DNA from 4 places in the Streptomyces sp. NPDC058221 genome. Region 1 is predicted to be linked to each of the others. Evidence: riboswitches for the same ligand, from Rfam matches in the RefSeq annotation. Region 1 holds a riboswitch; each other region holds the start of a gene.

Region 1 (5,700 bases):
CCGCCCCCCCCGCCCAGACCCGCACCGGGTGGTTGGGGGGGGGGGGGGGGGGGGCCCCCCCCCCCCCCCCCCTAGGCGGGAACCTCAGCCCTCGTCCCCACCCCGCGCGCCGCACGGCGAAACGCACGGCCCCTTGCGCCACCACTCAGGCAGCATCGCAATCGCCTCGTCCCCCAGCGGGTTCACTCCCGGCCCCGCGGCCAGCGAGTGCCCCACGAGCACGTGCAGGCACTTCACCCGGTCCGGCATGCCGCCCGCACTCGGGAAGCCCTCCAGCACCTCGATGGCGTCGCGCCGGGCGATGTAGTCCTCGTGCGCCGCCCGGTACGCCGCGGCCAGCTCCGGGTCACTGCCGAGGCGCTCGGTCATCTCCCGCATGACCCCGTTCGCCTCCAGCGTGCCGATCGCGGACGCCGCACGCGGACACGTCAGGTAGTACGTCGTCGGGAACGGCGTACCGTCCTCCAGCCGCGGCTGGGTCTCGACCACGTCCGGGTTTCCGCACGGGCAGCGGTGCGCGATGGCCCGCAGCCCGCGCGGCGGGCGCCCCAGCTGCTGCTGGAACGCGGCGATGTCCGCGTCGGTGGGCGTGCTCGACTCGGTCTGGGGAGGGGGCGTTTCCATGCCTGCCTAGGTTCTGATCGGGCTGTCTGAACTGCGGTTGCGCAGCTGAACGGGGAAAGAGGACGTACGGGTCAGCCGCGGTCGGCGCTGTCCACGCCGTCCCACAGGTTGGAGTGCCACGGCCGGCCGGACTCCTCCGGCTTTCCGTTGCGCTCCTTGACCGCGTCGGGGTCGACCACCGTGTAGCCGGTCTCCCCCGGAAGAAGGTAGTGCAGGTGCTCGCGGGCCAGCCGCCTGACGTAGGCGTCGTCCTGGAGGCGCGCCTTCTCGTCGCGCAGCTCCTCGGTGCGTGCCTCGGCCTCCTGCGCGAGCCGCTCCTGGTCGGCGATCTCGTCGCGCTGCGACACGTACTGCCGCATCGGGTACGCGAGGGCGACCACCAGCGAGCAGACCACCAGGGCCAGGAAGGCCGCCCGGCCGGTGAGGCGGGAACGGCGGGCCTGACGGCGGTTCTGCGACCGGTAGACGCGGGCCGCGGTCTGCTCACCGAGCAGCCTCAGCCGGGTCGCGGTGGAGAACCGGTCCCGGTCCTTCGCGGCCATGTCTCCGCCTCCCCATTACGCACGTCCGTCCCCGCACACGGTACGGGACCGAGTGCGGGGACGGACGGAGGCCGGGGCGCTGGACCCCGTCGGGCTTGCCGACCCCGGCCGTGCGGGTCGACCTGTGGTCAGCCCTTGAAGCGGGGGAACGCCGAGCGGCCCGCGTACACCGCGGCGTCGTCGAGGATCTCCTCGATGCGCAGCAGCTGGTTGTACTTGGCGACGCGGTCCGAGCGCGCCGGGGCGCCGGTCTTGATCTGGCCGCAGTTCACGGCGACCGCGAGGTCGGCGATGGTGACGTCCTCGGTCTCGCCGGAGCGGTGCGACATCATGCACTTGAAGCCGTTGCGCTGGGCCAGCTCGACGGCGTCCAGGGTCTCGGTCAGCGAACCGATCTGGTTGACCTTGACGAGCAGGGCGTTGGCGGAGCCCTCCTCGATGCCGCGGGCCAGGCGCTCCGGGTTGGTGACGAAGAGGTCGTCGCCGACGATCTGCACCTTGGCGCCGATCTTGTCGGTGATGACCTTCCAGCCGGCCCAGTCGTCCTCGTACAGCGGGTCCTCGATGGAGACCAGCGGGTACGCGGAGACGAGCTCCTCGTAGTACTCGGTCATCTCGGCGGCCGAGCGGGACTTGCCCTCGAACTCGTACGTGCCGTCCTTGTAGAACTCGGACGCGGCGACGTCGAGCGCGAGCGCGATGTCCTTGCCCGGGGCGTAGCCGGCCTCCTTGATGGCCTCGACGATGAGGTCGAGGGCGGCGCGGTTGGACTCCAGGTTCGGCGCGAAGCCGCCCTCGTCGCCGAGGCCGGTGGACAGGCCCTTGGTCTTCAGGACCTTCTTCAGCGTGTGGTAGACCTCGGCGCCCCAGCGAAGGGCCTCGGAGAAGGACTCCGCGCCGATCGGGGCGATCATGAACTCCTGGATGTCCACGTTGGAGTCGGCGTGCGACCCACCGTTGAGGATGTTCATCATCGGGACGGGCAGCAGGTGCGCGTTCGGGCCACCGAGGTAGCGGAACAGCGGCAGGTCCGAAGCCTCGGACGCGGCGTGGGCGACGGCGAGCGAGACGCCGAGAATGGCGTTGGCGCCGAGCGAGCCCTTGTTCTCGGTGGCATCCAGGTCGAACATCGCCTGGTCGATCAGCCGCTGCTCGGTCGCGTCGTAGCCGACGAGCTCCGGGCCGATCTGCTCGATCACGGCGAGGACTGCCTTCTCGACACCCTTGCCGTGGTAGCGGTTGGGGTCACCGTCGCGAAGCTCAATGGCCTCGAACGCACCGGTGGAGGCTCCGGACGGGACGGCAGCACGGCCCGTGCTGCCGTCGTCGAGGCCAACCTCGACCTCGACCGTGGGGTTGCCCCGGGAGTCGAGGATTTCCCGGGCTACGACGACGTCGATGGACGGCACGAGGCGATCTCCTTCTGGGATATGACGCTGGTTGTGCAGGGTCACTTTGGCCTTGCGCCAAGAGCCTAACCGGCCCGGCCGTCTCAGTCGGCCGCACGCCCGTCCCCTGGGACGAAAAAGGACCCAAGGGCAGGCATAGCCGGGCATACGACCAGAAATTTACTGGTGAGTAACTACAACAGTTGAACAATCAACACAGAAACGGCAGGCCCCGGCCCGGCACGCACGGGGGGAAGATGCGGCCGGACCGGGGCGGTCGGCGAGGAGGATGCCGAACTGCTTCAGGAGGTGCTGGACTACTTCGCCAGGTGGAGCTGCTGACCCGGGAAGATCATGTCGGCGTCCTCGACGATGTCCTTGTTCAACTTGAACAGCTGCTCCCAGCCGCCCTTGACGTCGTGGTCGGCAGCGATCTTGCTCAGCGAGTCGCCGGTGACGACCTTGTACTCGCCGTCGCCCTTCTTGACCTTGTCGCCGGTCGGCGTGGTGACGGTCTTCTTCGACTCGGCCTTGGGGGCGGCCGAGCGGTCCGAACGGTTGGTGGAGGGGGCCTCGCTGCGCTCGGCCTTCTTCGGCTCGGCCTGCTGGGCCGGCGCCGACTCCTGCTTGGGGGCGGTCTCGGTCTTGCCGGAGCCGGTGTCGACGCCCGGGTCGACACCGTCGTTGCTCAGGTTGCCGGCACCGGCGCAGGACCAGGCGCCCGGTCCCTGCATGTCGAGGAGCTTCTCGGCGACCGCGATCTGCTGGGACTTGCTGGCGAGGTCGGCGCGGGCCGCGTACTGCGTACCGCCGGCGGCGGCCCAGCTGGACTGCGAGAACTGCAGACCGCCGTAGTAGCCGTTGCCGGTGTTGATGGACCAGTTGCCGCCGGACTCGCACTGGGCGACCGCGTCCCACGTGGAGACGGAGGCGGCGGACGCGCCGGTCGCACCCATGAGGGGCACGGCGATGGCGGCACCGGTGACACCGGCGAGCGTGGCGATACGGACGGCCTTGGACGGGCGACGGTGCTTGTTGCCCTTGCTGTTCAGCAGCATCGAGACTTCTCCTCACCGACGCCTACGAGGTGAGCTGTCGGGTTCGGGCCAAGTGAGTTGCCCGGTCGTGCGTCCTAGCGCACGACTTCACCCCAAGCCGCTCCCGATACGTCTCGCGACGACCGGGCCCGGCACTTACCTGGGTCCCCCGCTCCTGCCTACGGCGCTTTACGCGTCTGTTCCCTTCGACCGACGGCAGGATTCGGCGTGACGATCGACGGGGCCCGCGGTGCGAGCGGTTCCGACCGTAAACACACGCAACCCCCACATTCAAAGAAGGACATACCGGATAAACAGCCCGTATTCGCATCTGAAGAACACCTGTTTGCGCAGGTGGGAACGGATGCGGCGGGAGCTCTCGGACAAGATGCATCAGTTCACGCGAAGAGACCCATGTCTCACTTAGTCAAAAGTGGGACATAGGCCTCTTAAATACCCCAGATTCAGGGTGCTTTCAGCTGTTGATCAGACTGCGTGCAGAGCCGTTCTCATCCGGTCTTCACGCCGAGGTCGAGGCTCTGGCCAGGCAGGATGAGGTTCGGGTCGGAACCGACCTCCGCCTTGTTGGCCTCGTACAGCCCTGTCCAGCCGCCGGGCAGATTCTGTGCGTCAGCAATCGCCCAGAGGTTGTCGCCCGCCCGGACGGTGTACGTACCGTCAGCGGCCGGTGTGCCGGTGTCGCGTGCCTCACCGTCACCGCGTGAGGCGTGCCGCCCCGAGTCCCGCTTGCCGCCGTTCCCCTCGGGAGCCGGCGCGCCACGGTGCTTGCCGCCCGTCTCCGTGTCCTGCCCGGCCCCGTCCGAGGCATCGTCGGAGGGGGTGGCCGAGGGCCCGTCCGAGGGGCCGTCCGCGCCGGAGGAGCCGGACGGTGAGGGCGTGGCGGACGGGGTGGCCGACGCGTCGGGCGTACGGTCCTTGTCAGCCGTGTCGTCGGTCGCATCGGTGGCGTCGTCCGACGGAGCGTCCGTCGCGTCCTCGGAGGCGTCGTCGGACGGCTCCGCGCTCTGTGACGGGTCGGCGGACGGCGACGGGTCCGCGGACTCCGACGGGTCGGCGGACGGCGTGCTGCCCGGGTCGACGCCCGGCAGGGACCCGTCCTCGGCGAGGCCGGACACGACGGCACAGCTCGGCCACGCCTTCGGGCCCTGGTCGTCCAGGACCTTCTCCGCCACGGCGATCTGCTGCGAGCGGCTGGCGAGGTCCGCGCGCGGGGCGTAGGAGTCGCCGCCGTAGGACTTCCAGACCTCCTGAGAGAACTGCAGGCCTCCGTAGTAGCCGTTGCCGAGGTCGGCACTCCACATGCCACCGCTCTCGCACTCGGCAACCCGGTCCCACGTCGAGGCGTCGGCGGCGTGCGCGCCGGCCGCACCGAGCAGAGGGATGGCGATGGCCGAGCCGGTCACGCCTGCGGCGACGATGATCGCGGGTGCCTGACGAGGGCGACGGTGTCTGCCGTTCGCGGAGCCCATGAGGATGCCTTCCGTGTGACTGACGAGTGACTGGTGAGTCGAACGGTGAACCTAGCGGGACACGAACGTGTGTCACAAGTCGATGCAGCGGAGATCACGTGAAAGTCACAGAGTTGACAGAGTGTCACTTCGACCGGAAACGGCTTCGGGGGCGAACTCCGAGGGAAGGGTGTGCAGTCCGCGCACGGCAAGCCCCCCATGCCGGAGCAAATCGGCAGGTTCCACCGCAAGCCGCAGGTCCAGAAGGCGTTTCAGCAGCGTGGCGGGCGCGGTCCGTTCCTCCGGCCTGGGCGAGCGGCGCTCCCGGACAGTGAGGGCCGCCGTGCCGTGTCCGAGGTGCTGATTGTCACGCTGCACGAGGCCCCCGCCGGTGCGGGCCGGCCGAAGCGTCCGGGGCCCTGTGGACGGTGCGGGCCGGCCCGCGGACGCCCGATACCGTCGTCATGTGAACCACACCCCGCCGCCCGAACTCTTCACCTGGGAGTTCGCCACCGACCCGTACCCCGCCTACGCCTGGCTGAGGGAGCACAGCCCCGTACACCGGACGACACTGCCCAGCGGCGTCGAGGCATGGCTCGTCACCCGGTACGCGGACGCGCGGCAGGCCCTCGCCGACAGC
Region 2 (5,700 bases), on a different contig from region 1:
ATCGCCACGGCCACCGCCGACCCGGGCAGCGCGGACACCCTGGGCGCCACGGTCATAGCGCCCGTCGTCGAGGAGAGCGCCAAGGCCACGGCCGTGCTGCTGCTCTTCCTGTTCCGAAGACGGGAGTTCAACGGGATCGTCGACGGCGTGGTCGTCGCGGGATTCGCCGCGACGGGCTTCGCCTTCACCGAGAACATCCTGTACCTGGGCAACGCCTTCGGCGAGGACCAGCAGTTGGGCTCGGGGTTCGCGTCCGTGACCGTCGCGACGTTCTTCGTACGGGCGGTGATGTCGCCGTTCGCGCATCCGCTCTTCACCGTCATGACCGGCATCGGCTTCGGGATCGCGGCGGGCAGCGCGCACCGCGGGCGGTTCCGCCGCATCGCGCTGCCCCTGCTCGGCCTGGTCCTCGCGATGGGCATGCACGCCCTGTGGAACGGGTCGTCGACGTTCGGCCCGTACGGTTTCTACATCGTGTACGGGGCCTTCATGGTGCCCGCCTTCGGGCTGGTGACGTGGCTGGCGATCTGGTCCCGCCTGCGCGAGCTGCGCACCCTGGCCGTCGAACTGCCCGCCTACGCGGCAGCCGGCTGGCTGGCCCCCACCGAACCCCTCGCCCTGTCCTCGATGCGGGCCCGCGGCATGGCCAGGGACGCGGCCCGCCGGTGGCATGCGACGGCAGCTGGAGGCGGCCCCTCCGCTCATCCGGGCCATCTGCCGGCCCCGGCCGACGCCCAGTCCGTGTCCAGGGCCGCATCGCACGCCAGGTCCCAGGCCAAGGCCCGGGGCAAGGCGGCGGCCCGTACGGTCGCGGAGTACGAGTCGTTCGCGACGTCACTGGCCTTTCTGCGCCGACAGGCCCGCCACGGCACGGCAGGCCCGGAGCTGGCCGAACGCGAGCTGGAGCTGCTGCACCACCTGTGGCAGCGCCGCGAAGTCGCCGGACCCGCCCTGGCGTACGCGGCGCAGGCGTCGGGCCGGCTGCGCCCCCGGCCGGTACGGCCCGCGCACCGGCCGTACCAGGGCTACGGGCCGTACCAGGGGCACGGCCCGCACCAGCCCTACGCCGGCCCCGGCCCGCACCACCAGGGCCCGCACTCCTCGTACCCGTACGGCCAAGCCGCCTACGGCCAACAGCCGTACAGCCCGCCCGCGTACGGGCAACCGCCGTACGGACAACAGCCGCACGAGCAATCCCCGCACAGCCAACAGCCGTACGGGCAACCCCCGTACGGCCGGCAGCCCTAGGCCGATGCCTCGGTGAGCTCGGTCAGGTCCTGGTCGGTCAGCTGCAGCTCGGCGACGGCCAGCAGTGCGGGAAGCTGTTCGACCGTACGGGCGGAGGCGATCGGGGCCGTGACGGTCGGCCGGGAGGCCAGCCAGGCCAGCGCCACGGTGGCGATCTCGGCACCCCGCTCCTGCGCCACCTTGTCGAGCGCGGCAAGCACCTTCTGGCCGCGCTCGCTCTCCAGGTGCTGGGTGGCACCGCCGGCACGGGGGCTGTCCACGGTCGTACCGGGGCGGTACTTGCCGGTCAGGAAGCCGGCGGCGAGTGCGTAGTACGGCACGGCGGCCAGTCCGGCGTCGGCGGCGGTGTCCTGGAGCGCGCCCTCGTAGGTGTCGCGCGAGACGAGGTTGTAGTGCGGCTGGAGCGCCACATAACGGGCCAGTCCCTCGCGCTCGGAGAAGTCGAGCGAGGCACGGAGCCGCTCCGCGCTGATGTTGGACGCGGCGATCTCCCGGACCTTGCCCTCCTTCACCAACTGGTCGAGGGCCGTGATGATCTCCTCGACCGGGACGGTCTCGTCGTCGAAGTGCGTGTAGTAGAGGTCGATGTAGTCCGTGCCGAGCCGGCGCAGCGATTCCTCGGCCCCGGCCTTGATGGTGGCGGCGGCGAGCCCCTTGTACGAGGGGTGGGCGCCGACCTTGGTGGCCAGGACGACGTCGGAACGCCTGCCGCTCGCGGCGAACCACTTCCCGAGGACGGTCTCGGACTCGCCGCCCTCGTTGCCGGGGACCCAGGAGGAGTACGTGTCGGCGGTGTCGACGAAGTTGCCGCCGGCCGCCGTGTACGCGTCGAGAACGGCGAAGGACTGCGCCTCGTCGGCGGTCCAGCCGAAGACATTGCCGCCGAGGGCGAGCGGGAAGACCTGGAGGCCGGAGGAGCCGAGCTTGCGAAGAGAAGTCATGGGTGGAACAACCCGTCGCACCGCCCCGGCTATTCCATGGCTGCTACAGCTACAGCTACAGCCACAGCGGCGACGGCATGCCGCCGGGGCGAGCGCAGACATGCGGACCGGCAGCCCCGGCGTCGGGGGGTGAGCGTCAGGACTGCCGGCGTTTCAGTGGCCCACGAGCGGCTCGGGGCACGGCAACGAGCCGGGAATCCCCGGCTCGGAACCGTACAGCGGCCTCAGACCGTCAGGCCCCGGGCGCGCAGCCAGGTCATCGGATCGATCCCCGTGCCGTCGGGGGTGTGGACCTCCAGGTGGAGGTGCGGGCCGGTCACGTTGCCGGTCGCGCCGACGCGGCCGATGGTGTCTCCGGTGGTGACCTTCTGGCCGACGCTGACGCCGATCGAGGACTGGTGGCAGAACCACAGCTCCGTGCCGTCGTCGAGCTCCAGGACCGTGCGGTAGCCGTACGCGCCGGACCAGCCGGCCGACTTGACGGTGGCACTGTGGATGGCCTTGATCGGGGTACCGGTCGGCGCCGCGAAGTCGAGGCCCGTGTGGTAGCCGGAGGACCACATCGAACCGGCCTCGCCGAAGGTCGAGGTGATCGTGTACGAGGAGGTGGGGATGGCGTAGCTGGCGGCGAGCTTGGCCAGCCGCACGGCCTCCGCCTTCTTCTTCGCCTCTTCCGCGGCCTTCTTCTTCGCGGCAGCGACCTTGGCCTCGGCGGCGTCCTGCTGCTTCTTCGCCTCGGCGGCCGCCTTCTCCGCGGCGGCCTTCTCCTCGGCTGCCTTGGCCTCGGCGTCGGCGGAGTCCTGCTGCTGCTCGGCCTGCTGGAGGATGCGGGCGCGGAGCGCCTCGCCGGCGTCCGTCGTGCCCTTCTCGGCCTCGGTGGTGGTGATACCGGCCGTCGTCAGCGGGGCGGCAGCGGTCTCGGCCTCGGCCTTCTCCGCCTCGGACTCACCGGAGAACAACGCGCCGACACCCGGGAGGGACTTGGCCTCGGGGAGCTTGTCCGAGATGGAATCGGGTAGAGAGATGGAGACCGGCGGCTTGCTCTGCGCGGTGGCCATGCCACCCGCGCCGACGGCCGCGATGACACCGACGCCGAGGACGGTGGAGCTTCGGGCGAGACCATTGCGCTGCTTGGCGACGCGGTGCTTGCCGCGCACGGGACGGACGGACTCCTCGGTGGGGTTCCATTCCTCCCACGCCTTGTCCGACTCGGCGTCGTCGGTGCGGAAGCCGTTGCCGAACTCGCTGCCCCGATCGGTTCCGTAACCGGCTGCGTAGTCGGTTCCGTAGTCGGTGCCATAAGCGGCACCGGGCCCGGTTCCGAAGTCATTTCCGTGTTCGGGGACGAACCGGGAGGGTGCTTCGGGGGCAGGCTTGTTGGACGCCACTGGGGCGCACTCCTTTCCTTCCTTCTCGCCTACCGGGTTAGCTGACGGGTTCGGAGCAGGAAGGTCTCCTACGGGTTCCTCCGCCTCTCGACGAGACAGAGATGCCCGATTCACCCCATGTAGGTGGTTCCCCGGTTCCCTTGCGGAATTCGGCGCTCGCGCACGGTGCCGCCTCTGACGGCGGCTGGGACAACCGCGCTGCGTTATCGAACGTTAATAGACACCCGGGTCCGATTCCAAGCCGTTCCGACTGATCATTCACGTCCTTGGCCTGGACTTTACGGGACACAACCGGGTGGAATCGGGCGAGTTGATCGCCCTTCGGCCGTTATCCGCTTTCTGACGTTGCGTCAAATGTTATGCGGAGTGACGTCTTACGGTCACGGACGGTGGTAACCACCGCGGCGCCTCCGTCGCGAAGCTCCGCCCCGGCCTCTCCCCGTCATCCCGTGCCGCCCCCCAGGCCCACGATCTTGACGGTCGTGCGCCGCTCCGGCTGCCCCTCCGTGGGCCGCACGATCGCGAGCAGCGCCATGTCGTCCGTCGTCACCCCGTCGGTGTGCAGCCGCACGTCATCGGTCAGCGCGGACAGCAGCTCCTCGGGCCCCGGGAAGATCCGTCCGCGCAGCCGCTCGGCGGGGTCGTAGAAGACGCCTTCGCCGTTACGGGCCTCGGAGAGGCCGTCCGTATAGAGGAGGAGCGTCGACCCGGCGGGCAGCTCCCACTCGTCGGCGCGATCCGGCCACACCCCCAGGTCCATCCCGAGCGGCAGCGCGGGCAGCGAGGGCCGCAGGACGTCCAGCCCCCCGTCCGTGTGCAGCAGCAGCGGTTCGGGGTGGCCTCGGTTGAGGATCCGTACCCGGGTCGCGCCCGGCGGGATCTCGGCGAGCGCGGCGGTGACGAACCCCTCGAACGCGTCGAGACCGCCCCGCCGGCTCGACTCCCGCGCCAGCGCACGCTCCAGCCGCTGCGCCACCCCCTCCAGCGACCGCTCCTGCTCGGCCGCCTCCCGGAACGCGCCGATGACCACCGCCACCGCCTCCACCGCGTCCAGCCCCTTGCCCCGTACGTCCCCGACCACCAGCCGCACCCCGTACGGGGTGTCCGTCACGGAGAACAGGTCGCCCCCGACGAACTCGTCCGCCTGCGCGGCCTCGTACCGCGCGGCCACGTGCAGCCCGCCGATCCGGTCGGACGGCGTCGGCAGCACCGCCCGCATGGCGGTCTCCGCGATGACCCGCGCGGAGGCCAGCTGCTCGTTGCTGCGCCGTACGACCGCGTTGATGAAGACCGCGAGGACCGAGACCGTGAGAACGGTGAGGAGCTCGATGGAGGGCACGACCCGAAAAAGGGTGCCGCTGTAGAGGCGCAGCACGGCGACGGCCACCAGGGCGGCCGCTCCGACCCGGATGGTGCCGGCGAGCGAGAAGAACGGCGCGGCGATCAGCGGGGCCGCCGCGAACAGGGGTACGGCCGTGAAGGCGGGCGGGGTCAGGAAGTCGAACAGCAACCCCCCGACGATCATCAGGCCGGGCAGCGCCCGGACGAGCCGCCGGTTCCGGATCTCCTCGACGCGCCTCCCCCGCCGCTGCTCCCGCTTCCCCACCTGTGGTCTCCTGCCCGGTGCATCCACGGCCGCGGACGGTACCGCGCACCACTCCCAGAGTTCCCGGAGCGCGGTCGCGGGGCGACTCCTCGACGGCCAATGGGAGTACGTACGCGGTGCTGGTCGCACCGGCCGGCGGGCCGACGGCCCGGCGAACGTACAAACGAATCAGACCCGGCACGCTGTATGCGTACCGGGTCTGATTCTTCAGTAGCGGGGACAGGATTTGAACCTGCGACCTCTGGGTTATGAGCCCAGCGAGCTACCGAGCTGCTCCACCCCGCGTCGGTAAACACAACTCTACGGCATGTTCGAAGCACTCATGACCACCTCACGGACCCACCCCCCGGCCGGCCGTCACACGCCTTCACCCACCCCTACCGCACTCCCTGCATTGCTCCTTCAACTGCCTTACTCCAATGGGGCGTTGCCACTCGACCAGCCCAACCCCACGCTGTTGTACGCGCCTTGACGACGACGACAGCACATCCCGGACAAACGAGGGCGCGGCCACACC
Region 3 (5,700 bases), on a different contig from region 1:
AGAAGCACCGGATCCTCACCCAGGTCTCCGGGGACCACCTCGAAGTGATCAAGCTGATTCCGCCGCTCGTCATCGACGAGGCGGATGTCGACCGGTTCGTGACCGCGTTCACTGCGGTGATGGACGACGCGCACAACGGCGGACTCATGTGGGACTTCGGCCGGACCCTGGTGAAGCAGGCCGTGGCCAACCGCTGATCAGCAGGGGTTTTGCCTCGGAGGCAAGAAATTTGCCTCCGAGGAAAGATCCTGGCCCAATGGAGACATGAATCCTCCAGAGGGAGGGGTGGCCGACGAGCTGCCCGGTGTCGCACCGCGCCTGCGCGATCTGCGCCGCGGCCGCGGGCTCACCCTGGAGACCGCCGCCCAACGCGCCGGGCTCTCGCCCGCCCATCTGTCCAGGCTCGAAACGGGCCGGCGGCAGCCTTCGCTGCCGATGCTGCTCGGACTTGCCAGGATCTACGGTACGACGGTCTCCGAGCTGCTCGGCGAGATCCCGCCGGAACGTGACGCGATCGTCCGTGGCCGGAAGTTCGAGGGGGCCGAGGCGGACGGCTGGATGTACCAGCAGGCCGGCGGTTCCGGCCGGGCGATGCAGGCGCTGCGTGTCCGGGTCCCGTACGGCGCCCAGGGCGATCTGGTGCGCGTCCATCCCGGTGAGGAATGGCTGTACGTCCTGGCCGGGCGGCTCCGGGTGACGCTCGGGGAGATCGTGCACGACCTGGCTCCCGGCGACAGCGCGCACTTCGACTCGCTCACCCCGCACCGGATCGAGGCACCGGACCGCGAGGGCGCCGAACTGCTCTTCGTCCACACCCTGCTGCAGAGCCCCGCCGCCGAGCTGTGCCTCGGCAGCGGGATCCACCGTCGCTGAGACGTTTTCCCCGCCGCCGGCCCGTCCGGTCGCCAGAGAGGACTGTCATGTCCGATTCCGAGAACTACGACCCGCTCACCCCGGCCAGGCGCAAGAAGTCCGACTCGCAGGAGAGCAGGATGCCGCGCGGGCTCGTCATCAGGCTGTTCGCCTATCTGGTGGCCGGGCACGTCATCGCCGGTTTTCTCTACCTGCTGTTCGCGGTGGGGATGCACAACCAGTAGCCGGCGGCGTCCCCGGGCCCGTCACGCGTCGTCGAGGAGCCGCTCGCGCAGCCGCTCCCGCGTCTCGGGCGTGATCTTCAGCCCTTCCGAGAGGTAGCGGTCGGTGCCGCCCCACGTCTCGTCGATCGTGGCGAAGGCCGCGGCGAGATATTCGCTGTGGGCGCCGAAGAGCGGGCTGAGCAGCTCCATCACCTCCGGCGACATCCCGGCCGCCGAGGTGTCGCTGCGGCGCACCCGGTAGCGGCGGTGGGCGTCGTTGGACTTGAGGTAGTCGGCCTCGATGGTCTCGCGCCCGACGCCGACCGCGAGCAGTGAGACCGCGATCGAGAGTCCCGCCCGGTCCTTGCCGGCCGCGCAGTGCATCAGGGCGGGAACGCTGTCCTCGGCCAGGGCGTGCAGCACGCGGCTGTGCTCGGCCGTGCGCTCCAGGATGATCGTGCGGTAGGAGGCGACCATGCGATGGGTCCCCTTGCCGTCGGCGAGAAGGCTGCGCAGCTCGTCCATGTTGCCGTCGCGCACCATCCGCCAGAACTCGCTGCCGTCGGCGGGGTCGGTGAGCGGGATGTTCACATTGCGCACTCCGGGCAGTTCCACGTCCAGCCCGTCCAGCTTGAGGTCGGCGGCGTTGCGGAAGTCGAAGACGGTGTGCAGACCGAGCCCGCCGAGGAACGCGGCGTCCTCGGCCGTGGCGCCGGCGAGGTGACCGCTGCGGAAGAGCCGCCCGTACCGCACGCGGCGGCCGTCCGAGGTGGGCAGCCCGCCCACATCACGGAAATTTCGGACTCCCGCCAGCTCCGGTTCCGTCGACGGGGTCTGCGGCAGCTGCTGCGTCACGGTCACTCCTGGAGGCTCTGCCGCCGACGCGTGTCGCCGGCGGGTCCACTCTCGGACGATACGACATCGATGACCCGGGCAATCATCTCGGTGACCACCCCTGTGCGGGCCGCCGGACCACCACGGTTCGGGGCCGTGGCGGCACGGGCTGCGACGGCGGTGGTCACGCGGGACGGCAAGGCCCCCCGGTGTGAACGACGGACATGACATGTCCGTATTGAGGCTTTTAGTCGAACATGCCCTGCTTATGCGGGAGATGGTCACCCGCTCGTGAGCGGGATCATATCCGTGACGGTGTGTGGCGGCGGCCCGGCCGGGTAATCCGTACGCCGCGCGGAAAGCCAAGATCCGTAATCCACGGAGTGTGACCGGAATTCCAGGTCGAATTTCCGGTGCGGAATCCGGTGTGGAACCTGTGGCTTGTTTCCGCCGTCCCGGCTCGCTTACGTTCCATGTCAATCCGGATGGAACGCCTAATCCTGCCGCCGTCCGGAATTCGCACCCACTCACCGTGTGGCAGGAGCGGGGGAACCAGGTAAGCCGCCGACCGGAGTGATCCGGCCGGCTCGGGGTGAAGTCGCGCCAGGCGCGGCCGGGCATCTCCAGCCCGAACCCGACAGCTCACCTCGTAGGCGCCGGAGAGGAAATTCTTCATGCCCACACCGGGTAAGCACCGCCGTCCGAAGTCCAGCACCATTGCCCGTGGCGTCGTCGTCGCGAGTGCCGGCGGAGCCGTCATCGCGCTTCCGCTGCTCGGCGCCACCGGTGCCAACGCCGCGGAGCAGGCCGCTCCCGCCACCGCGAAGTCGGCCGCCGCCACGCACGCCTCCCCGGCCAAGCCGGTCGCCGACAAGCAGTCCGGCACCAAGACGTACTCCGTGGTCTCCGGCGACTACCTGTCGAAGATCGCCGCCCAGCACAAGCTCAAGGGTGGCTGGGAGAAGCTGTACCAGGACAACCGCAAGGTCGTCGGCGACGACCCGAGCCTGATCTTCCCGGGCATGAAGCTGACGCTCGGCGGCAAGGCCACCGGCGACGCCCCGACCACCGGCTCGCACACCTCCGCGGGTGCCACCACCCCGTCGAAGGCCCCGTCCAAGGCTCCTGCCAAGACCGAGTCGAAGGCCTCCACGGCCTCCAACTCCTCCTCCGACACCCAGTCGTCCGACGAGTCCTCGGCGGACCAGAGCGCCGCCTCCGGCTACGTCCACCCGGTGCCCGGCAACCACACCACGGCCTACCGCGCCTCCGGCGCCAGCTGGTCCAGCGGCAGCCACACCGGCATCGACTTCCCGGTCTCCACCGGCACCAGCGTGAAGGCGGTCACCTCCGGCACCGTCGTCACCGCCGGATGGGGCGGCGCGTACGGCAACGAGGTCGTCATCAAGCACGCCGACGGTCACTACTCCCAGTACGGCCACATGTCCTCGCTCTCCGTCTCGGCGGGCCAGGCCGTGACCGCGGGCCAGCAGGTCGGCCTCTCGGGCGCGACCGGCAACGCGACCGGCCCGCACCTGCACTTCGAGGTCCGCACGGGCCCGGCGTACGGCTCGGACATCGACCCGATCGCCTACCTGGCGTCGCACGGGATCAACGTCTGATCCAGCAACACCGGTCCGGTAACCAGGACCTGAGCAATGCATAGAGGGACGGTGTGCGGCGGCGCACCGTCCCTCTGCTGTGAAGTGCGCCCGGCATCTGGTGCCGGGCGCACTTATTCCCCCTTTACCAAAACCTGACCAGGTGGTCTATCTCACCACCCGTCAACCCCGTATTACGGTCGCGTAGGTCACATTCGAAGGTGCAGGATATGCCCTTGTGGCAGACGATTCGAGAAACATCCGACAGGGCGTCATCAACCGACAGGGCGCCATCGAGTCGTACGCGGCGATTGGCGACAGCTTCACCGAGGGAGTCGGCGACCTCGGCCCGGACGGAACATTCGTCGGCTGGGCGGACCGGTTCGCGGTACTCCTCGCCGACCAGCTCCCGGACCCCGGTACGGAGGGCATCACAGGTGCCGCGCACGGGAACTTCAGATACGCCAATCTCGCCGTACGAGGACGCCTCCTCGACCAGATAGTCGAGGAGCAGGTGCCCCGCGCCAAGGAACTCGCCCCCGACCTGGTGAGCTTCTGCGCGGGCGGCAACGACATCATCCGGCCGGGCACCGACCCCGACGACGTGGCCGAGCGCTTCGAGCGCGCGGTCGCGGAGCTGACCGAATCGGTCGGCACCGTCATGGTCACCACCGGCTTCGACACCCGCGGCGTTCCCGTGCTGCGCCATCTGCGCGGCAAGATCGCCACCTACACCGCCCATGTGCGTTCCATCGCGGACCGCTACGGCTGCCCGGTGCTCGACCTCTGGTCGCTGCGCTCCGTGCAGGACCGGCGTGCGTGGGACGGCGACCGGCTGCACCTGTCGCCCGAAGGGCACACCCGGGTCGCGCTGCGCGCCGCCCAGGTCCTCGGCCTCGACGTGCCGGCGGACCCGGACCAGGAATGGCCGCCGCAGGCCCACCGGGGAACGCTGGAGGTCAGGCGCGACGACATCCACTGGGCGCGCGAGTACCTGGTGCCGTGGATCGGGCGCCGGCTGCGCGGTGAATCCTCGGGAGACCATGTGGAAGCGAAGCGGCCGGACCTGCTGCCGCTCTGAGGCCGGGGGCTCCCGGCGCCCGGGAGCCCGGTCGGAGTTCGCGGAACGGGTGCCGCTCGGCGAACTCCGGGGCGGTGTCGGCCGGCGACTCGTCCGGGGGGTTACGCGCGTCTCCGTCCGATGTCGTACAGCGGCCGGGCCGGTACGCGTTCCAGCACGCCGCCCGCGAAGACGTCGTACAGCGGCAGTGTCTCCAGGTGGACGTAGCCGATGTGGCAGTCGCAGACGGCGAGCGGGCAGGACCGCGGGCCCAACGCCCGCCGGTAGCTGCCGTCGTACAGATTGCCGAGCTCGGCCTTGACGAAGTGGCAGCGGCGCACCGTGCCGTCCCCGTCGACCGAGACCACCGACTCACCGGTGCGGCAGGGCAGCCCGGCCGACCGGTGCGGATGGCGGCTGTACGGGAACAACGGGTCGATCTCCGTCCACCGGCCGGCCTCCTCGTCCGTATAGCTGTGCCCCTCCGCGGCGTTGCCCCAGAGGCAGACCTCTTCTGGGAGCGCGGCCCGCAGCCGCCGCGCCTCGTCGAGGTGGTCGCCGAGACCGACCACACCGACGCTGTGGCGGATGCCGAGCGACGCCAGCTCTCCGCACCGGGCGAGGAAGCGCTCGGACGGCGTCTGCCCCGGGTGGCACGTGCACCAGAGCGCGATCTTGTCCCGGCCCGCGGTGCCCGCCGCGGCCAGCCACTGTGTACGGCCGCTGAGGTTCGTCTGGATCGCGACCCGGCGGCTCACTGACAACGGGACGACCGGGCCCGGTCGCCACGCGCTCGACGGACCGGCGGCGGTGGCCAGGAACGCCGGCTGGTGTTGGCCCTACGAGCGCACCGTGGTGATCAGCGAGCGCCCCGAGGTGCTGCACCGTGACGCGGCGGGCCGGCTGGACAGCGGCGACGGGCCCGCGCTCGCCTACCGGGACGGGTTCGGGCTGTACGCCTGGCGCGGCATGGCGGTGCCCGCGGACTTCCTCGCGGAGCCGCGCCGAGTGATGCTGGAGTTCTACGGATACGACCGCTGCCTCAGCGAGTCGGGTGCCGAACCGGTCCACCCGGACGGGACGGGCGTCCTCCGGCGGATCGCGCTCGACGGTGACGAGGACGTGGTGA
Region 4 (5,700 bases), on a different contig from region 1:
CGAGGGTCTGGACGGAGTGGCCACGATCATGTCGCGCGCCCTGTCCGAGGGCACCGACAAGCACAGCGCGGAGGAGTTCGCCGCCGAGCTGGAGCGGTGCGGCGCCACCCTGGACGCCCATGCCGACCACCCCGGCGTCCGGGTCTCCCTGGAGGTGCCCGCGTCCCGGCTGGCCAAGGCGCTCGGCCTGGTCGCCGAGGCCCTGCGGGCACCGGCCTTCGCCGACAGCGAGATCGAGCGGCTGGTGAACAACCGGCTCGACGAGATCCCGCACGAGCAGGCGAACCCGGCCCGGCGCGCGGCCAAGCAGCTCTCCAAGGAGCTCTTCCCGGCCACCGTCCGTATGTCGCGCCCGCGCCAGGGCACCGAGGAGACCGTGGAGCGGATCGACTCCGCGGCCGTGCGCGCCTTCTACGACGCCCATGTGCGGCCGTCCACCGCGACCGCGGTGGTCGTCGGGGACCTCACCGGCATCGACCTGGACGCACTGCTCGCCGACACCATCGGCGACTGGTCGGGCAACACCTCCCAGCCCCGCCCCGTCCCGCCGATCACCGCCGACGACACCGGCCGCGTGGTCATCGTGGACCGCCCCGGCGCGGTGCAGACGCAGCTGCTGATCGGCCGGATCGGCGCCGACCGGCACGACAGCGTCTGGCCGGCCCAGGTGCTCGGCACCTACTGCCTGGGCGGCACGCTCACCTCCAGGCTCGACCGGGTACTGCGCGAGGAGAAGGGCTACACCTACGGCGTACGTGCCTTCGCCCAGGTGCTGCGCTCCTCGGCCGCGGACTCCGCCACGGGGGCGACCGGCGCCGCGATGCTGGCCATCAGCGGCTCGGTGGACACCGAGTCCACCGGTCCGGCGCTGGAGGACCTGTGGAAGGTGCTGCGGACCCTGGCCGCCGAGGGCCTGACGGACGCCGAGCGCGAGACGGCCGTGCAGAACCTCGTGGGCGTCGCCCCGCTGAAGTTCGAGACGGCGGCCTCCGTCGCGGCCACCCTCGCCGACCAGGTCGAGCAGCACCTCCCGGACGACTACCAGGCACAGCTGTACGCGCGCCTGGCGGACACGGGCACGGTGGAGGCCACGGCGGCCGTGGTCAACGCCTTCCCGGGGGACCGGCTGGTCACGGTCCTCGTCGGGGACGCCGCACAGATCGAGGAGCCCGTCAGGGCGCTCGGCATCGGCGAGGTCTCGGTCGTCACCGGCTGACCGGTCAATCACCCTGACAGCAGGGCAAAAGGGAAAGCCTCCGGCAGTCACTGAACCGCCGGAGGCTTTCCCTTTTGCCTGCTTTGGGGGAGAGGTCGCCTGTCTGTCCTGTGGGATGCGCTACAAAGCGGCCTGTCCGTTTGGTGCGGAGAAGCACCCCCGCCTAGCGTCGGCCCGGCTGTCCGTCACCCGTATGCCGCATCCGCGACGTACCGGACAGCCATCGCCGAGTCCCCGTCAGGCGCGAGCCGGGGGAGCCGGGGACCCACGCAGTCCCTGGGGTGAATCGGATGCCCGTGCCTCTGTGAGGCTGGTGGATCCGTAGGAGACCTTCCTGCTCCGAACCCGTCAGCTAACCCGGTAGGCGAGAAGGAAGGAAAGGACCAGCCACTTCATGGCGTTCACCCGTGCCACCGGGAAGCACCGTGCCCCGAGCCGTCTGACGCGCTGCGGCGCGAAGGCCGTCGGCATCGCGACCCTGGCCACCACCGGCGTCATCGGCTCCATGGCCTCTCCGGCCCTCGCCGCGGACACCGAGACCCCTGTCACCGGCGAGACCGGCCTCACCCAGGTCATCGCCATCGAGGGTGACCTCGCCGACCGGATCGCGGCGCAGGCGGACGTGCAGCAGCACCAGGCCGACGTCGCCGCCAAGGCGAAGGCGGAAGCCGAAGCGAAGGCGAAGAAGAAGGCCGAGGCCAAGGCCAGGGCGGCCGCGAAGGCCAAGGCCGCCGCCCGCGCCGAGAAGGCCCGCGAGAGCAAGGCGCGTGCCGCCCGCTCCGCCGAACGCGCCCGGCTCGGCACCTTCCAGCTCCCCGTCGCCGGTTCCTACGTGAGCACCGGCTACAAGTCCAGCGGCTCCATGTGGTCCTCCGGCAGCCACTCCGGCATCGACTTCCACGCCGCGTCCGGCAGCTCCGTCGTCGCCGTCGGCGCCGGTACGGTCGTCGAGGCCGGCTGGGGCGGCGCGTACGGCAACAACATCGTGCTCCGGATGACGGACGGCACGTACACCCAGTACGGCCACCTCTCCTCGATCGGAGTCTCCGTGGGGCAGAGCATCGGCCAGGGGCAGCAGATCGGTCTCTCCGGATCGACCGGCAACTCCACCGGGCCGCACCTCCACTTCGAGGCCAGGACCACGCCGTCCTACGGCTCCGACATGGACCCGGTCGCCTACCTGCGCGCCCACGGCGTCACCGTCTGACCGAAGCGGACCACCTCGCTGAAGGCCCCGGCACCAACGCCGGGGCCTTCGGCGTGCCCGGCCGCCGGAGCAGGGCGTGGCACCCGTTCCCGAACCTCTCGGTGACCAAAAGATATTCATGAATTTCCACCCGGCATCGGAAATGCGGCGGCATTGCAATAGAGTCACAGGATAGGCGTCGATCGGCCGCGTTTCGCGGGGATTAAGGCGGAGGTTCGGACATGCGCATTCCGGCGCATTCGGTATGCACGGCAATCCGTGACGACATCGTCTCGGGTGTCTTCGAACGCGGCAGCCGACTCACGGAGGAGGTGCTCGCACGCCGTTACGGGGTCTCCCGCGTCCCGGTGCGCGAAGCGCTGCGCACCCTTGAGTCCGAGGGTTTCGTGGTCACCCGCAGGCACGCCGGGGCCTGTGTCGCCGAGCCCGACGAGCAGGAGGCGGCCGATCTGCTGGAGGTCCGGATGCTGCTGGAGCCGCTCGGCGCGGCCCGCGCCGCCCGGCGCCGCACCGACGCCCACCTGAAGGTGCTGCGCGGTCTGGTCAGGCTGGGGCAGGAGCGGGCGCGCCGGGGTGAGGGCGAGGACCTGCGCTCACTGGGCGGCTGGTTCCACGAGACGCTCGCCCAGGCCTCCGGCAGCCCCGGCCTGATCGCCCTGCTCACCCAGCTCCGGCACAAGATCGCCTGGATGTACGTGGTCGACCAGCCGGCCCGTCCGGCCGACTCCTGGGCCGAGCTCGGGGCCATCGTGGACGCTGTGGCGCGCGGCGACGCGGAGCGGGCGAGAGTGCTGGCCGCCCAGCACGCCGAGCGGGCCACCGACGCACACCGGCTGCGCCGCCCGGACCGGCCGGGTTCCGGCACCGTTCCCCGCGCCGGCCGGGTGAGGACTTCGCAACATGTCGTAAACACCCCGAGCGGCCGGCTTTAACAATTACGCCGTATACAAATAACAGTATTCAGGGGGGCTTCTTTTTGCTGCCCTGAATTCGGTGCTGCACTGAATTCGGTGAAGTGGCCTGTCCGGATCCTGTCCGGATTGGCCGGCTCCTTGTGTAAACGAAAGAGCCGCGGCTCCCGGTCGAGGGGGCCGCGGCTCATCCGCAGGAATTCCGGCAGTCGTGACCGCTGGATCAGACGGTCTCCGGGAGCTCGTCGAGCCCCTCGGCGACCAGCTTGGACAGGCGGTCCAGAGCGGCTTCGGCGTTGTCGGCGTCGGACGCGAGGATGATCTCCTCGCCGCCCTGCGCGCCGAGCCCGAGCACCGCGAGCATGGACGCGGCGTTCACCGGGTTGCCGTCGGCCTTGGCGATGGTCACGGGGACGCCGGAAGCCGTGGCGGCACGGACGAAGATGGATGCGGGGCGGGCGTGCAGGCCCTCGGCCCAACCGACGTTGACGCGGCGCTCAGCCATGGTTCTGCCCTTCACGAATCAATGGTTGTCTAGACCAGTCTCTCATGCAGTGCGCAATGCTCCGGCCGACCCGCGGCCCGTCCGCGGCCCGCGTCCTGCCGTCGGCCGGCCACCCCCAGACTGCCCCGGCCCCGGCCCCCACGCGACCGGTGACCGAGCCGTAGGCTTTGCCCATGGAGCCCTCTGTGGAGCAGAGTCCGCATCACGCCTACCCCGATCACTGGGAGGCGGACGTGGTGCTCCGCGACGGCGGCACCGCGCGGATCAGGCCGATCACCACGGACGATGCCGAACGGCTGGTCAGCTTCTACGAGCAGGTCTCGCCCGAGTCGAAGTACTACCGATTCTTCGCGCCGTACCCGCGGCTCTCCGCCAAGGACGTCCACCGCTTCACCCATCACGACTACGTCGACCGGGTGGGACTCGCCGTCACGGTGGGCGGCGAGTTCATCGCCACGGTCCGCTACGACCGGATCGACGCGCACGGCAGGCCCGCGTCGGCCCCTGCGGACGAGGCGGAGGTGGCCTTCCTCGTCCAGGACGCGCATCAGGGCCGCGGGGTCGCCTCCACCCTGCTCGAACACATCGCCGCCGTCGCCCGGGAACGCGGCATCCGCCGTTTCGCCGCCGAGGTGCTGCCCGCCAACAACAAGATGATCAAGGTGTTCCGGGACGCCGGATACACCCAGCAGCGCAGCTTCGAGGACGGCTCCGTCCACCTCACCCTCGACCTCGAACCGACCGCCGAATCGCTCGCCGTCCAGCGTGCCCGCGAGCAGCGTGCCGAGGCACGGTCCGTGCAGCGGCTCCTCGCCCCCGGCTCCGTCGCCGTCATCGGCGCCGGACGCAACCCCGGCGGGGTCGGCCGTACGGTCCTGCGCAACCTCCTGGGCGCGGGATTCACCGGCCGTACCTACGCGGTGAACAGCGCCTTCGCCGCGGATCAGGGCACCATCGACGGGGTGCCCGCCCACCGCTCCCTCGGCGAGATCGGCGAAACCGTCGACCTCGCCGTGGTCGCCGTGCCCGCCGAGCGGGTGCCCGAAGCCGTCGCCGACTGCGGGGAACACGGCGTCCAGGGGCTGGTCGTCCTCTCCGCCGGATACGCCGAGTGGGGCGCCGAGGGCCGCGAACGGCAGCGCGAACTGGTGCGCCAGGCCCGCTCGTACGGCATGCGGATCATCGGCCCGAACGCCTTCGGCATCATCAACAACTCCGAAGCCGTCCGGCTGAACGCCTCCCTGGCCCCCGAACGGCCCGACTCCGGACGCATCGGCCTGTTCACCCAGTCCGGCGCGATCGGCATCGCCCTGCTCTCCGGGCTCTACCGGCGCGGTGCGGGACTCTCCACCTTCATCTCGGCGGGCAACCGCGCCGACATCTCCGGCAACGACTTCCTCCAGTACTGGTACGAGGACGCGGACACCGACGTCGCCCTGCTGTACCTCGAATCGCTGGGCAACCCCCGCAAGTTCACCCGCCTCGCCCGGCGTACCGCCGCGGTGAAGCCGGTGGTCGTGGTCAAGGGCGCCCGGCACAGCGGCTCCACCCCGCCCGGCCACGCCGTGCCCATCAGCCGGATCCCGGACGCCACCGTCTCCGCGCTGATGCGGCAGGCAGGGGTGATCCGCGTCGACACGGTGACGGAGATGGTGGACGCCGGCCTGCTCCTCGCCGACCAGCCGCTCCCGGCGGGCGGACGCGTCGCGATCCTCGGCAACTCCGAGTCCCTCGGCCTGCTCACGTACGACGCCTGCCTGGCCGAGGGGCTGCGCCCGCGCCCGCCTCGCGACCTCACCACCGGTGCCACCCCGCAGGACTTCCGGGACGCGCTGGCCGAGGCGCTGGCCGACGAGGGCTG

What was found. Region 1 has a riboswitch for cyclic di-AMP ahead of ACFVW8_RS08065 (transglycosylase family protein). Riboswitches for the same ligand answer to the same signal wherever they lie in the genome.
Region 2: another riboswitch for cyclic di-AMP. It lies ahead of ACFVW8_RS21640 (M23 family metallopeptidase); the one in region 1 lies ahead of ACFVW8_RS08065 (transglycosylase family protein).
Region 3: another riboswitch for cyclic di-AMP. It lies ahead of ACFVW8_RS09430 (peptidoglycan DD-metalloendopeptidase family protein); the one in region 1 lies ahead of ACFVW8_RS08065 (transglycosylase family protein).
Region 4: another riboswitch for cyclic di-AMP. It lies ahead of ACFVW8_RS28615 (M23 family metallopeptidase); the one in region 1 lies ahead of ACFVW8_RS08065 (transglycosylase family protein).

The regions. Positions count from the first base shown of each region.
Region 1 covers NZ_JBHVWF010000016.1:28,618-34,317, reverse strand. Annotated here, with positions in the region: gene ACFVW8_RS08080 (DUF501 domain-containing protein) at 85-624, opposite strand; gene ACFVW8_RS08075 (septum formation initiator family protein) at 696-1,166, opposite strand; gene eno (phosphopyruvate hydratase) at 1,295-2,575, opposite strand; gene ACFVW8_RS08065 (transglycosylase family protein) at 2,872-3,612, opposite strand; cyclic di-AMP (ydaO/yuaA leader) riboswitch at 3,617-3,788, opposite strand; gene ACFVW8_RS08060 (transglycosylase family protein) at 4,101-5,081, opposite strand; gene ACFVW8_RS08055 (cytochrome P450) at 5,527-5,700, shown strand, end outside.
Region 2 covers NZ_JBHVWF010000067.1:13,335-19,034, reverse strand. Annotated here, with positions in the region: gene ACFVW8_RS21650 (PrsW family glutamic-type intramembrane protease) at 1-1,248, shown strand, start outside; gene ACFVW8_RS21645 (aldo/keto reductase) at 1,245-2,189, opposite strand; gene ACFVW8_RS21640 (M23 family metallopeptidase) at 2,414-3,577, opposite strand; cyclic di-AMP (ydaO/yuaA leader) riboswitch at 3,589-3,742, opposite strand; gene ACFVW8_RS21635 (PP2C family protein-serine/threonine phosphatase) at 4,020-5,102, opposite strand; tRNA gene ACFVW8_RS21630 (tRNA-Met) at 5,395-5,468, opposite strand.
Region 3 covers NZ_JBHVWF010000020.1:3,531-9,230, forward strand. Annotated here, with positions in the region: gene ACFVW8_RS09410 (aspartate aminotransferase family protein) at 1-197, shown strand, start outside; gene ACFVW8_RS09415 (helix-turn-helix domain-containing protein) at 265-873, shown strand; gene ACFVW8_RS09420 (DUF6126 family protein) at 921-1,097, shown strand; gene ACFVW8_RS09425 (tyrosine-protein phosphatase) at 1,119-1,931, opposite strand; cyclic di-AMP (ydaO/yuaA leader) riboswitch at 2,392-2,581, shown strand; gene ACFVW8_RS09430 (peptidoglycan DD-metalloendopeptidase family protein) at 2,585-3,532, shown strand; gene ACFVW8_RS09435 (SGNH/GDSL hydrolase family protein) at 3,750-4,592, shown strand; partial or broken gene ACFVW8_RS09440 (STM4011 family radical SAM protein) at 4,694-5,323, opposite strand; partial or broken gene ACFVW8_RS09445 (DUF6745 domain-containing protein) at 5,364-5,700, shown strand, end outside.
Region 4 covers NZ_JBHVWF010000112.1:16,067-21,766, forward strand. Annotated here, with positions in the region: gene ACFVW8_RS28610 (M16 family metallopeptidase) at 1-1,216, shown strand, start outside; cyclic di-AMP (ydaO/yuaA leader) riboswitch at 1,431-1,598, shown strand; gene ACFVW8_RS28615 (M23 family metallopeptidase) at 1,611-2,423, shown strand; gene ACFVW8_RS28620 (GntR family transcriptional regulator) at 2,645-3,355, shown strand; gene ACFVW8_RS28625 (HPr family phosphocarrier protein) at 3,558-3,839, opposite strand; gene ACFVW8_RS28630 (GNAT family N-acetyltransferase) at 4,013-5,700, shown strand, end outside.